DNA from 2 places in the Janthinobacterium sp. SUN176 genome. Region 1 is predicted to be linked to the other one. Evidence: predicted binding sites of a transcription regulator. Region 1 holds the regulator's gene; the other holds the start of a gene.
What was found. Region 1 encodes LexA, which represses DNA repair genes until DNA is damaged. Its sites were predicted from a motif close to ACTGTATNNNNATACAGT; they were not measured.
Positions count from the first base shown of each region.

Region 2: the regulator LexA is predicted to act here: its motif matches at 2,758-2,775, upstream of dinB (DNA polymerase IV).

Region 1 covers NZ_JAPWIA010000001.1:2,959,624-2,966,296, reverse strand. Annotated here, with positions in the region: gene purF (amidophosphoribosyltransferase) at 1-348, shown strand, start outside; gene O3299_RS13405 (cystathionine gamma-synthase family protein) at 392-1,636, shown strand; gene O3299_RS13400 (tetratricopeptide repeat protein) at 1,716-2,489, shown strand; gene lexA (transcriptional repressor LexA) at 2,561-3,196, opposite strand; gene rpsF (30S ribosomal protein S6) at 3,472-3,861, shown strand; gene priB (primosomal replication protein N) at 3,882-4,181, shown strand; gene rpsR (30S ribosomal protein S18) at 4,207-4,497, shown strand; gene rplI (50S ribosomal protein L9) at 4,525-4,980, shown strand; gene O3299_RS13370 (replicative DNA helicase) at 5,116-6,501, shown strand; gene O3299_RS13365 (DUF47 domain-containing protein) at 6,596-6,673, shown strand, end outside.
Region 2 covers NZ_JAPWIA010000005.1:126,919-133,591, reverse strand. Annotated here, with positions in the region: gene O3299_RS24730 (TonB-dependent receptor) at 1-381, shown strand, start outside; gene O3299_RS24725 (recombination-associated protein RdgC) at 514-1,410, opposite strand; gene dinB (DNA polymerase IV) at 1,529-2,713, opposite strand; gene O3299_RS24715 (S9 family peptidase) at 2,895-5,066, shown strand; tRNA gene O3299_RS24710 (tRNA-Val) at 5,166-5,241, shown strand; tRNA gene O3299_RS24705 (tRNA-Asp) at 5,296-5,372, shown strand; tRNA gene O3299_RS24700 (tRNA-Val) at 5,590-5,665, shown strand; tRNA gene O3299_RS24695 (tRNA-Asp) at 5,722-5,798, shown strand; gene O3299_RS24690 (hypothetical protein) at 5,904-6,673, shown strand, end outside.

The DNA.
Region 1 (6,673 bases):
GCTTCGGCCGCGCCACCGGTAATCTACCCGAACGTGTACGGCATCGACATGCCGACGCGCGACGAACTGATCGCCTACGGCCGCACGACGGAAGAAGTGTGCCGCGAAATCACGGCCGATTACCTCGTGTACCAGGATATCGGCGCGCTGAAACAGGCCATCGCCGACGTCAACCCGGCCCTGACCAACTTCGAGGCATCGTGCTTCGATGGCGTGTACGTGACGGGCGACGTGTCGCAGGAATACCTGGACCGCCTGGAATATGCGCGTCACCATCCGAAGGCGGCAGCGCCCGAAGATACGCCGCGTTCCCAGCTGAACCTGAACCTGGCGACAACAGAAGCATAAGTAAGCTGCCCGGCCGATGCCGGGCATTTTTTTCTCTGCGATCATGAACGATAAAAAAAACTACGGCTTTACCACCACCATCCTGCATAACGACCGCCGCAAGGGCATCGAACATGGCTCCCTGCACAAGCCCGTGCACACTTCCGTTGCCTTTGGTTACGCCGATGCGCGCCAGCTCGCTTCCGTGTTCCAGGGCAAGGAGCCGGGTTTCCGCTATGGCCGCCAGGGCAACCCGACCGTTTCCGCGCTGGAAGACAAGGTCAACAAGATGGAAGACGGCGTGGCGACCCTGTGCTTCGCCACCGGCATGGGCGCCATCGGTGCCGTGGTGCAATCCTTGCTGCGCGCGGGCGACCATGTCGTATCGTCGGCCTTTTTGTTTGGCAACACCAACAGCCTGTGGCAAACGGTGACGGGGCAGGGCATCGCCGTGTCGTTCGTCGACGCCACCGACGTGGCCAATGTGGCGGCCGCCATCACGCCGGCCACGCGGATTATTTTTGTGGAAACTATTGCCAATCCGCGCACGCAGATCGCCGACCTGAAGAAGATCGGTGACTTGTGCCGCGAGAAGGGCATCCTGTACATCGTCGACAATACGATGACGACGCCATACCTGTTCCGTCCGAAAGCCGTGGGCGCGGGCCTGGTGGTCAATGCCTTGACGAAATCCATCGGCGGCCACGGCAATGCGCTGGGCGGCAGCTTGACGGATACGGGCGTGTTCAACTGGACGCAGTATCCGAACATTTTCGAGAATTACAAGAAGGCGGCGCCCGCACAGTGGGGCATCGCGCAAATCCGCGCCAAGGCCTTGCGCGATTTCGGCGCCTCTCTGGGGCCGGAAGCGGCGCACCATATCGCCGTCGGGGCGGAAACCATGGCCTTGCGCATGGACCGTACCTGTTCGAACGCGCTGGCGCTGGCGACCATGCTGGCCGCCGACCCGAGAGTGGCGGCCGTGCATTACCCGGGCCTGGCGTCGCACCCGCAGCACGCGCTGGCGACGGACTTGTTCCGCAGCTATGGTTCGCTGTTCAGCTTTGAATTGAAGGATGGCATCGACTGCTTCGATTTCCTCAATCGTCTTAATCTTGCCATTCCCGCCAGCAACCTCGGCGATACGCGCACCCTCGTCATTCCCGTCGCCCACACGATTTTCTACGAGATGGGTGCCGAGCGGCGCGCCAGCATGGGCATCGCCGAGTCGCTGATCCGTGTGTCGGTGGGTATCGAGGATGAGGTGGATCTGCTGGAAGACTTCAAGCACGCGTTGGAAGAAGAATAAGGTTTCACTTTTTTGAGAAAAAGATTACATTTAAGTGTAATTAAAGCATATGTGTCTTTTTCTCAATCGGAGAGTGGGAATGAAAAAAATTGTATTTAGTGTTTTTTTATTGTTTTCTTGCGCTGTCTATGCTGATGATCTGACGGATGCGAATAAATTCCTGCAATCCAAGGCTTACCCGCAAGCCTTGGATTTGTACAAGAAGTTGGCTCAGGCCGGGAATGCCGAGGCTCAATTTCATTTGGGCGAGATGTATTTGTATGGTGAGGGAGTGGCTGTCGATGCCGCGCAAGCCGGACAATGGTTTGGGCAGGCCTCCAAGGCGGGCAACAAGAATGCCGAAGCCGCGCTTGCCCTTATGGCTAACCGTGTCGCGCGAAAAGGTGACATTGATTACTATGTCAACTCATATGCCGGCGAGGATGTTGCCTTGAGTAAGGTCAAGTGCGTTACCCCGGTGATTCCTGCATTCTCCCAAACCAAGCGTCAAATCAGAGATGTGGCCGATAGTGTCGATGCCTGGATGGCGTGCTATAACAGCTTCGTCAGTAATTTGAATGCTTCTTTGCCGCCTGGCAAAGCCATTCCTTCTGATATTGAATCGTTGATGAATGAGCAGGAATTTGAAAAGGCCAAGCTGCGCATGGATACAGCCTATGCGAGGGTGAGTGCCGAAGGGCGTGAGCTGGCAAAAAATATCTTGGCGCAGCGCGATGAGTGGCACTCCAAAACAGAGGCGTATCTCTTGGCGGAGAATAAAAAAATTCAGACAGAAAATGAAATGAGTGAACTGAATCGCTCACGTACCGCGAACACGCCGCAATGGGTGACCAGTCCTTTGCCAAGCAAATAAGGCAGTCTTGCCGATGTGCTCAATAGGATGGGAATTAAGCGCTCGCAGGTATGCTGCAAGCGCTTTCCCTCTTAATGCCAGCTGCGCATGAGTCCGACGGCCAAACCTTCCAATGCAAACTCATCTTCCGGCGACACGGTAATCACCTTGAAGTCCGGGTTTTCCGGCAGCAATTCGATGACGGAACCCGTCTTCTTGTAGCGCTTGACGGTGACTTCGTCGCCGATGCGGGCCACGACGATCTGGCCATTCTTGGCGCTGTCGACTTTCTTGACGGCCAACAAATCGCCATCCATGATGCCGGCGTCGCGCATGGACCAGCCGCGCACCTTCAGCAGGAAGTCAGGCTTGGCCGAAAACAGGGCCGGATCGACGTTGTAGCTCGCTTCCAGGTTTTCCTGCGCCAGGATGGGCGAACCGGCCGCTACCCGGCCGATCAGCGGCAGCGACATCAGCAGCGCTGCCGGCACCTTCGATGGCAGCGCTTCGGCGGCGGCGCCGATCAGGCGGATGCCGCGCGATGTGCCCGGTGAAATCTCGATCGCGCCCTTGCGGGCCAGAGCCTGCAAATGCTCTTCGGCCGCATTGGCCGATTTGAAACCCAGTTCATTGGCGATTTCGGCACGGGTGGGAGGAAAGCCCGTGTTTTCAATCGCGTCCTTGATCAGGTTCAGGATTTGTTCTTGTCGTGCTGTCAGCTTGATCATGAGCAGTGGGTGCATACTAAAATGCTGTCTATATGAACAGTCTGTATTTTTGTACAGTATCGTTCACTATGCAAGGGGATTTCCGTGTTTTGGGCGAATTTCGCAAGAAATACTTGTCCACGGACGGAAAGCGCGGCGGCGCGCGGGCTTTTCGGGCCCATGTGGAAGGAATGATTGAAACGTTTGCAAAAGGCGGTTATAATCTTCGGCTGACCTTCCCACACCCGTCTTGACGCCGGGGTGGGCGATTATCAATCCGACCTGAAGGAGTTTGCATGCGTCATTATGAAATAGTCTTTATCGTCCATCCGGACCAAAGCGAGCAAGTGCCCGCGATGATCGAACGCTACAAAGCCAGCGTAACCACCCGCGGCGGTTCGGTTCACCGCGTGGAAGATTGGGGCCGCCGTCAAATGGCTTACTCGATCCAAAAGCTGCCTAAAGCACACTACATCTGCCTGAACATCGAATGCGACAACGAGACCCTGGTCGAGTTGGAAACAGCATTCAAATTCAATGATGCCGTGTTGCGTCACCTGACCGTTAAAATGAAGAAAGCTGAAACAGCTCCTTCGCCGATGATGAAATCGGTACAACGCGAAGACGCGGCCAAAAGCCACCGCACCGAAGCACCAGCAGCCGCTCCAGCCGCAGCAGCAGCTTAATTTTTGACCAGGATCGTGCGCTGAACCAGCTACAAGTAACCGCCATCATTGCCGAGCGCGAAATATTGCGCTATACCCCGGCAGGGTTGCCGATTGTGAATGCAGTATTGCAACACAGTTCGCAGCAGATGGAAGCAGGAATTGCCCGTTTGACCGAGTTTGATGTTGCCGCGCTAGCCGCAGGCGAAATCTCAGGCCGGTTCAGCCAGGCAAGCTTGGGCGGTGTGTATCAGTTCACGGGTTTCCTGGCAAGGAAGAGCCGCAACAGCAAGAGTTTGGTGTTTCACATCATTGATTTTAGTGCAGTCAATTCTGACTAGCGCATTTTAGATACAGGAGCCTGACATGGCATTCGGTAAAAAGTTCGACAAAAATAAGCTCAAGCTTAAAGAAAAACGCAAACAGCAAAACCCGTTGTTCAAACGCAAGAAGTTCTGCCGCTTCACCGCAGCTCACGTTGAGCAAGTCGACTACAAAGACGTCGACACGCTGAAAGACTTCGTCCAAGAAAACGGCAAGATCATGCCAGCACGCCTGACCGGTACCAAAGCGCACTACCAGCGCCAAGTTGACACCGCAATCAAGCGCGCTCGCTTCCTCGCGCTGCTGCCATACACCGATCTGCACCACGCTTAATCGGTCAGATATTCCTGGAGAAGAACTATGCAAATCATTCTGTTAGAAAAAGTTGTTAACGTCGGTAACCTCGGCGAAGTCGTCAAAGTCAAAGACGGTTACGCACGTAACTTCCTGATCCCGCAACGCCTGGCACGTCGTGCTACGGCAACCGCTGTGGCTGAATTCGAAGTCAAGCGCGCCGAACTGGAAAAAGCTGCTGCCGCTAAACTGGCCGCATCGCAAGCCCAGGGCGAAAAACTGAGCGGCCTGACCGTTCAAGTTGCTCAAAAAGCTGGTGTTGATGGCCGTCTGTTCGGTTCCGTCACCAACTTCGACATCGCTGAAGCGCTGACCAAGCAAGGTTTTGCTGTTGAAAAAGCACAAATCCGCATGCCTACCGGCCCGCTGAAGATCGTTGGCGAGCACAACGTTTCGGTTGCTCTGCACACCGACGTGGTTGTGGAAGTTGTTATCGCTGTCGTTCCAGACGCGAACGCGTAATCGTCTGCGGGCCTGGCCCGCAAGCGTTGCCGCACTATGAAAAGCCGGGTTCGCCCGGCTTTTTTGTGGCCTTTTTTTCGCTCAATTTCAGCCCTTTATTTTTGCCAGCACGCCGAAGCGGGTATAATTCGCGCCATGAACGCCCCCTCTGATCCGCAACTGGATTCCCTCCGTATTCCGCCGCATTCGATCGAAGCAGAACAATCCGTTATCGGTGGTCTGCTGCGCGACAATGCCGCATATGACCGCATCGCCGACTTCATGCATGCGGAGGATTTCTATCGCTATGACCATCGCATCATCTTCGAGCAAATCGTCAAGATGGTTAACGCTTCCAAGCCAGCCGATGTCATTACTGTTTTTGAAACCCTGACCCAGCTCGGCAAGGCCGATGATGTGGGCGGACTCGCTTACCTGAACGCCATGGCGCAAAATACGCCATCGGCCGCGAACATCCGGCGCTACGCCGAGATCGTGCGCGACCGCGGCGTGCTGCGTAAACTCATTACCGTCGCCGACGACATCTCCGGCACGGCCTTCAGCCCGCAGGGCAAGGAAGTCAAGCAGATGCTTGACGAGGCCGAATCGAAGATTTTCGCCATCGCCGAAGAGGGCGCGCGCGGCGCCCAGGGCTGGACCGCCATCCAGCCCCTGCTGACGCAGGTGGTCGAGCGCATCGACGAACTGTACAGCCGCGACAACCAGAGTGAAATCACGGGCGTGCCCACCGGTTTCATCGACCTCGACCGCATGACCTCGGGTCTGCAGCCGGGCGACCTGGTGATCGTGGCGGGACGTCCATCGATGGGCAAGACGGCGTTTTCCGTCAACATCGGCGAAAACGTGGCCATCGACAGCGGCTTGCCCGTGGCTGTGTTCTCGATGGAGATGGGCGGCGCCCAGCTGGCCATGCGTATGCTGGGCTCCGTCGGACAGCTCGACCAGCACCGCCTGCGCACGGGCCGCCTGAATGACGAAGACTGGCCGCGCCTGACGAATGCGATCCAGAAGATGAACGACGCGCAGTTGTACATCGATGAAACGCCGGCCTTGAATTCCATCGAGTTGCGCGCCCGCTCGCGCCGTTTGTCGCGTCAATGCGGCAAGCTGGGCCTGATCATCGTCGATTACTTGCAGCTGATGTCGGCCAATACGCCGGGCGACAACCGCGCCACGGAGATTTCCGAGATTTCACGGGGCTTGAAAGGCCTGGCGAAAGAACTCGGTTGCCCCGTGATCGCGCTGTCCCAGCTGAACCGCTCGCTGGAGCAACGCCCGAACAAACGTCCTGTCATGTCCGACTTGCGCGAATCGGGCGCTATTGAGCAGGATGCCGACGTGATCCTGTTCATTTACCGCGACGAGGTGTATAACCCCGACTCGCCGGACAAGGGAACGGCCGAAATCATCATCGGTAAACAACGTAACGGTCCAATCGGCAGCATCCGCCTCACCTTCATGGGGCAGTACACCAAATTTGGCAATTACAGTGGTGGCCTGGCGCTTTACCAAGGCGACTAACACAGCAGCACTGATATTCCATTGGCCGCCCCTTCATCAAAAGGGGCGGCTTTCTGTAGTAAATAACACGACTCAATGCTTAACGGAGAATGACATGTTTGGACGCTTGATGCCCACTGAGGGCAAGTTTTTTGAATTGTTTAACCAGCACGCGGAATTGTGCGTCAAGGGC
Region 2 (6,673 bases), on a different contig from region 1:
TTCTTCGGCGACACCAACGAAGTCACGTTCCGCAACCTGATGAAGCTGACGACGACCCTGGATACGGGCCGCCTGAGCAACACGGTAACGGTCAACTACCGTAACGGCTACACCGATGCGGCAGCAAGCGTGTACAACGAGGACACCAAAACCAAAATAGACGACTTCCGCCTGCAAGTACCGTCGTACACGACGTTCGACTGGCAAGCACGTTTCGCCTTTGACAAGCAAACCACGATCCGCGCAGGCATCAAAAACCTGTTCGACCGTGCACCGCCGCTGTCGCTGCGCGCTTCGTCGGGCCACCAGGTTGGTTTCGACCCACGCTACGCCGATCCAATGATGCGTTCGTTCTACATCACCGGCAACTACAAGTTCTAATTTGACGTTGTGAATTAGCTTGTCCGAAAGCGCCTTGCACTTCACCGTGCAAGGCGCTTTTTTTATCTTTTCGCAATCCACAGGTGAAAAAAAAGGAGCCGCAGCTCCTTTTTCGTACCGGCATGACTGCGCTTATGCCGTCGCTTCGCCGCCCAGGGCTTCGACCACGTCGGCCATCAGCTTGCTCAACTCGCCCGTCATCAGCATCACGTCGCCGTCGAAACGCTCTTCGTCGTTCTTCGTGCTCGATTCCGTTTCCTTGATCACGTCCAGCGGCTTGACGCTCTTGATGGCCAGCGATTCCGTCAGCACGAACGAAATCTTGTCGTTCCACGTCATGGCCAGGCGCGTGCACTGCTTGCCGGCCGCGATGTGGCGGCGCACGTCGTCCGCTTCCAGGGTGTGGCGCACGTAGCGCACGGTGGCCTTGCTCTCGCCCGTGGCGCGCAATTCCGTATCCATGTCGACCGTGAAGCCGGCCGGCGCATCGTCCGCCTGCAGCCATTCCGTCATCACCGCCACGGGCGAGCGCTGCACGCGCAGGCTTTCCAGCGGCAATTTATCCACGGCCTTGAGCAGCAGCTTGATGACTTCATCGGCCTTTGCCGGGCTGGCGGCATCGACCACCAGCCAGCCATTGACGGGGTCGATCCACGTCCAGACATTGCTGCGGATGCTGAAGGCGCGCGGCAACAGCTCGTCGGCCACGCGTTCCTTCAATTCCTTCATGGCTTTCTTGCCTGGTGCAAAGCCTTGCGCTTCTTCCATCTCGGCAGCGCGGGCCTTGGCCACCTGGTTGATGACGGTGGCTGGCAACAGTTTCTTTTCCGTGCCCAGCAAGATCAGCATCTGTTTGTTGACCACGTGGACCAGGCCGCCGTTCGGGCGTGGCGTATCCCAGCCCTGGCGCATCAGATCCATGCTGGTCGCCGGCGTAAATTTGTTCGAGGACAAGGCCTCTTCCAGTTGTTCTGGCGTATAGGCCCATGGTGCGGGCAGGCGGTAAATCTGAAGATTCTTGAACCACATAGTTTTTGTCTTCCGTTTGTTTCAGTAGTGCCAGGGGAACGCCATTCTACACTTTCGACACGGGAATGCCGTCAAAAGCGCGGACTGGCGCGGTGTTGTTGATGCGTGGGGAATGCCGCTACAGGGCGGGAAACAGTTCCGCCTGGGCCGGCGCCTGCCGCATCACGATGGCCGGATCGGACAAGGTCGAGATGCGCACGCCCAGCAGGCGGATTTTCTTTTCAAATGGCACGCGCCGCAAGCAATCGCGGCTGGCCCGCAGGATGGCGGCGGCGTCCGCCGTGGCGCTGGGCAAGGTGATGTCGCGCGTGACGGTGCTGAAATCCTCGAAACGCAGCTTGATGCCCACCGTGCGCCCCGCCAGCGACTGTTTACCCAGGTCGCCCGCCACCCGCGTGCACAGGCTTTCCAGCTTTTCCGACAGCGTGGCGCGGTCGCGCACCACCTGCAAGTCGCGCTCGAACGTCGTTTCGCGGCTGACGGACTTGGTTTCCCGGCTCGTCTGCACGGGCCGCTCGTCGATGCCCAGCGCCGCCTGGTGCAGCCAGCCCGTGTACAGGTCGCCAAACTGCGTGCGCAGCATGGCCAGGTCGGCTTGCGCCAGCTCGCCGATGGTGACTATGCCCAGGGCTTCCAGCTTGGCCGTCGCCTTCGGGCCGATACCGTTGATCTTTTTCGCCGGCAAGGGCCACACGCGCGTGGCGATATCCTCGGGCGACAAAATGGTGAGTCCGTCGGGTTTTTCCAGGTCGGAACAGATTTTCGCCAGCAATTTGTTAGGCGCCAGGCCAATCGAGCACGACAGGCCCGTCGCCTCGAACACGGCCGCCTTCAGGCGCGCCGCCATGGCCGGCGCCTGCGCGCCGTGTTCCGTCAGGTCGACATAGATTTCATCGATGCCCACGTTCTGGATGATGGGGCACAACTGGGCCACGGCTTGCTTGAAGCGGGCCGAATACTCGCGGTAGGCCTCGAAATCGGCCGGCAGCAGGATGCTGTCGGGCGCCAGCCTGGCCGCCTTCATGATGCCCATGGCGGAAAACACGCCAAACGCGCGCGCCGCGTAGGTCGACGTGGTGACGACGCCGCGCCCCACATAATCGCGCATGCGCGCAAACTGCCGCGTGCCGTCAATCTGCAGCACGGGCTGCTGCAAGCGCCCGCCGCCGATGACGACGGCTTCGCCGCGCAATTCCGGATATTTCAACAGTTCCACGGAGGCGAAGAAGGCGTCCATGTCCAGGTGGGCGATCCAGCGGCGCGCGGCGGGTGCTTCGGCAAGTGTGGGGGCAGATGGAATCAAAAAACACCTCGCGGCGGATCGGCTTGCCTTCATTGCGGCAAGATACTGTGCATGCATACAGTATTACCGGAAATGACCGCGGATGCAAGTTGAAACGCACGGGACCCGATGGCGACGATCAGCGGTTGCTTTTCTCAATAGCAAGATTACAATCCTGACACAACTATTCAAAGGAGTTGCCTTGTCCACAGCACATCATGCTTCGCGCCGCCGGTCCGTCTGGTCATCCATCCTGCCGGCCCTGCTACTGTCCACGCTGGCGCCATCCGCGCTGGCCGCCGACGCCACCACCACCATCGCCACGGCCGTCGCCCCCGTCGCCGCCAAGACAGCCTGGCAGGAAACGCGCCACGGCACGGTCGTCACGGACGACTATCGCTGGCTGCAAAAGAAAGCCGATCCTGCCGTGATCGACTACCTGAATGCGGAAAACGCCTACACGGCCGCCGTCACGGCGCCGATCCAGCCGCTGGCCGACAAGGTAACGGCGGAAGTCAAGGGACGCATGCAGGAAGTGGACTTGTCCGTGCCTGCGCGCCAGGGCAATTTCTACTATTACACGCGCATGGAAGCGGGCAAGCAATATCCGATTCACTGCCGCCGCCCCGTCGGCGCCAGTGGCGCCTATGATGCGCAGGCGGCAGAGGAAGTCTTGCTGGATCAGAATCAATTGGCCGAAGGCCACAAATTCTTTGCCGTGCGCGCCTTCAGCATCAGCCCGAATGAACAGTTGCTGGCCTACACCACCGACACGACGGGTTTCCGCCAGTACGAGCTGCATGTCAAGGATTTGAAAACGGGCAAGTTGCTGGGCGACAGCATGCCGCGCGTGACATCGCTGGCCTGGGCGGCGGATAACGCCACCCTGATGCTGGCACAGGAAGACGCCACCACCAAGCGCTCGGACCGCTTGTTCCGCCTGGCCCTGGGCAGTGCGCCGCAACAGGTCTACCACGAGCCGGTGGAGCAGTTCGCCATCAACGTGGGCCGCACGCGCGACAAGCAATTCTTCGTGCTCACCTCGGGCAGCACGGACACGAGCGAAGTGCTGCTGCTGCCAACGAGCAAGCCGCAAGGCACGTTCCAATCCGTGCTGAAACGTGAAAAAGGCCACCGCTACGGCATCGAGCACCGCGACGGCCAGCTGTATATTCTGACCAACAAGGGGGCAAAGAATTTCCGTGTCGTCAGCGCGCCATTCTCGGCGCCGCAGCCGAAGCACTGGAAGCCGGTCGTGCCGCACAACAAGGATGCCGTGATCCAGTCCATCGACGTCTTCCAGGGCTACCTGGTGGTGATGGAAAAAGCACGCGCCCTGAACCGCGCCCGCATCTTTGATTTTGCGCAAAAGAACTGGAAGGCGGTGCAGTTCGACGACCCCGTCTACCTGGCCACGGCGGCCGGCACGCCGGAATTTTCCGCCACGCAATTTCGCATGTCCTACCAGTCGCCCGTCACGCCACCCACCGTCATCGACGTCAGCATGCAGGACGGCAAGCGCACGGTGCTGAAACAGCAGGAAATCGTCGGCGGCTTCGACAGCAGCCGCTACACCACGCAGCGCTTGTGGGTGAAGGCGCGCGATGGCGTGCAAGTGCCGCTGTGGGTCGTCTACAAGAAAGGCGTCAAGCTCGACGGTTCAGCGCCGCTGCTGCTGTACTCGTACGGCTCCTACGGCATTTCCACGGAAGCCACTTTTTCCATCAGCCGCATCAGCCTGCTGGAACGGGGCGTCATCTATGCGCAAGCGCATATCCGCGGCGGCACCGACATGGGCGAAGCCTGGCATGAAGACGGCATGCTGATGAAGAAGAAAAACACCTTCAATGACTTCATCGACAGCGCCGACTACCTGGTGCGCGAAAAATGGACCAGCCCGAACCGCCTCATCATCCAGGGCGGCAGCGCGGGCGGCTTGCTGATGGGCGCCGTCGTCAACATGCGCCCCGACCTGTTCCACGCCGTGCACGCGGCCGTGCCGTTTGTCGACGTGATGAACACCATGATGGACGCCAGCTTGCCCCTGACCACGGGCGAGTACCTGGAATGGGGCGACCCGAACCAGAAGGCCGCGTACGACTACATGCTCAGCTACTCGCCGTATGACAACATTGCGCGCAAGAACTATCCCGCCATGCTGGTGACGACGGGCCTGAACGACAGCCAGGTCATGTACTGGGAACCGGCAAAATATGTGGCCAAACTGCGCGCCTATAAAACGGACAGCAATCCCCTGCTGCTGAAAACGAATATGGGTGCCGGCCACGGCGGCGCGTCGGGCCGCTATAACGCCATCGCCGAGAATGCGTTCAATATGGCGTGGATGCTGTCGCAATGGGGCATTACAGAGTAAAGTGAAAAAAGCGCTTGCACAAGGATTTTACCCGTCCTATAATAGCGCCTCTTCCAGACGTGGTGACAAACGTCGGGATGGTTTTCTGAGACAAGCAACGGGTGCTTAGCTCAGTTGGTAGAGCGGCGCCCTTACAAGGCGTAGGTCGGGAGTTCGAGCCTCTCAGCACCCACCAAATCAGAAAACTGTCCAGTGCTTCATGGATCAGCAATACAGATCATACGAGCTTGGAGTGGTAGTTCAGTTGGTTAGAATACCGGCCTGTCACGTCGGGGGTCGCGGGTTCGAGTCCCGTCCGCTCCGCCAATAAAAGAAAAGCCCTTTGGTTCCTGGAACCGAAGGGCTTTTCCCATTTCAGAAGCCAAAAACACGTCCATCCCCCCTCGCCTGAACATTTTTGCGCTTTTCAGCAAAAAAACTGCCATTCCCCCTCAAGAATAGTTGCACAAGCACGATAGCGCCCCCTATAATAGTGCCTCTTCCAGACGTGGTGACAAACGTCGGGATAGTTTTCTGGGTATGCGGGTGCTTAGCTCAGTTGGTAGAGCGGCGCCCTTACAAGGCGTAGGTCGGGAGTTCGAGCCTCTCAGCACCCACCACCAAACAGAAAATTATCCAGTGCTTCATGGATCAGCAACACAGATCATACGAGCTTGGAGTGGTAGTTCAGTTGGTTAGAATACCGGCCTGTCACGTCGGGGGTCGCGGGTTCGAGTCCCGTCCGCTCCGCCAATAAAAGAAAAGCCCTTTGGTTCCTGGAACCGAAGGGCTTTTCCCATTGTGGGAGCGCAAATGCACTAGAATCAGCGCTCTTGCCGACTCCGCCGCTCCTGCCTGATGCGCCTGCCCCGCAGCTTTTCCCCCTACCTCGCCCTGCGCTTGCGCCTGGCCCATCATGCTTTGCTGCAATTTGCCGCCAGCCTGGCCAGTTCCATGGAAATTCTCGTGTTCCTGGCCGGTCCCGTCCTGCTGGGCCTGCTCAGCGTCATCGCCCTGCCGGGATTTCTCGCCATGAACCTGCCCTGGCCAGCGGCCCTGAGCTTGCTGGCGGCGCAAATGCTGCTGACATGCCTGCCCGCCTGGCTGCTGCGCAAGCGATTGTTGCCTGCCGCCACCGCCGCGTGGCTGCGCCAGCTGCCCTTGCCGCGCCACCTGCGCTGGCAAGCCGACATCGCCGTCGCCGGCCTGCTGATGCTGCCGCTGGGCCTCGCCTATGCCGTCTCGGCCACCATCTGGCTGCTGCAGTCGCCGCCCTGGCTGCGCCCCATTGCCGCGCCCGGCATGGCCGCCACCCTCGCCGTCTGGCTGCTGGCGTGGCTGCTGACGGCGCGCATCGTGGCGCAACGCCTGCGCGCGCCGCGGCCCGCACACAGGGCGCGTGCGCCCACGATGACGGCGTATGTGCCGCAACGGCCCCGCTGGCGCACGATGTTTCTGTGGCGCCAGCTGTTCTGGCTGCCGTTCTGGCGCAATGAAAACGTGATCGGCCTGCAGCAAAGCGTGCTGCTGGCCACTGCTGGCGCCAGCATGCTGGCCTGGCTGCTGCGCGCGCCGCTCGTGCCCGCGCCGCTGCTCGGTTTGTTGGCCAGCGCCAGCCTGGTCATCGT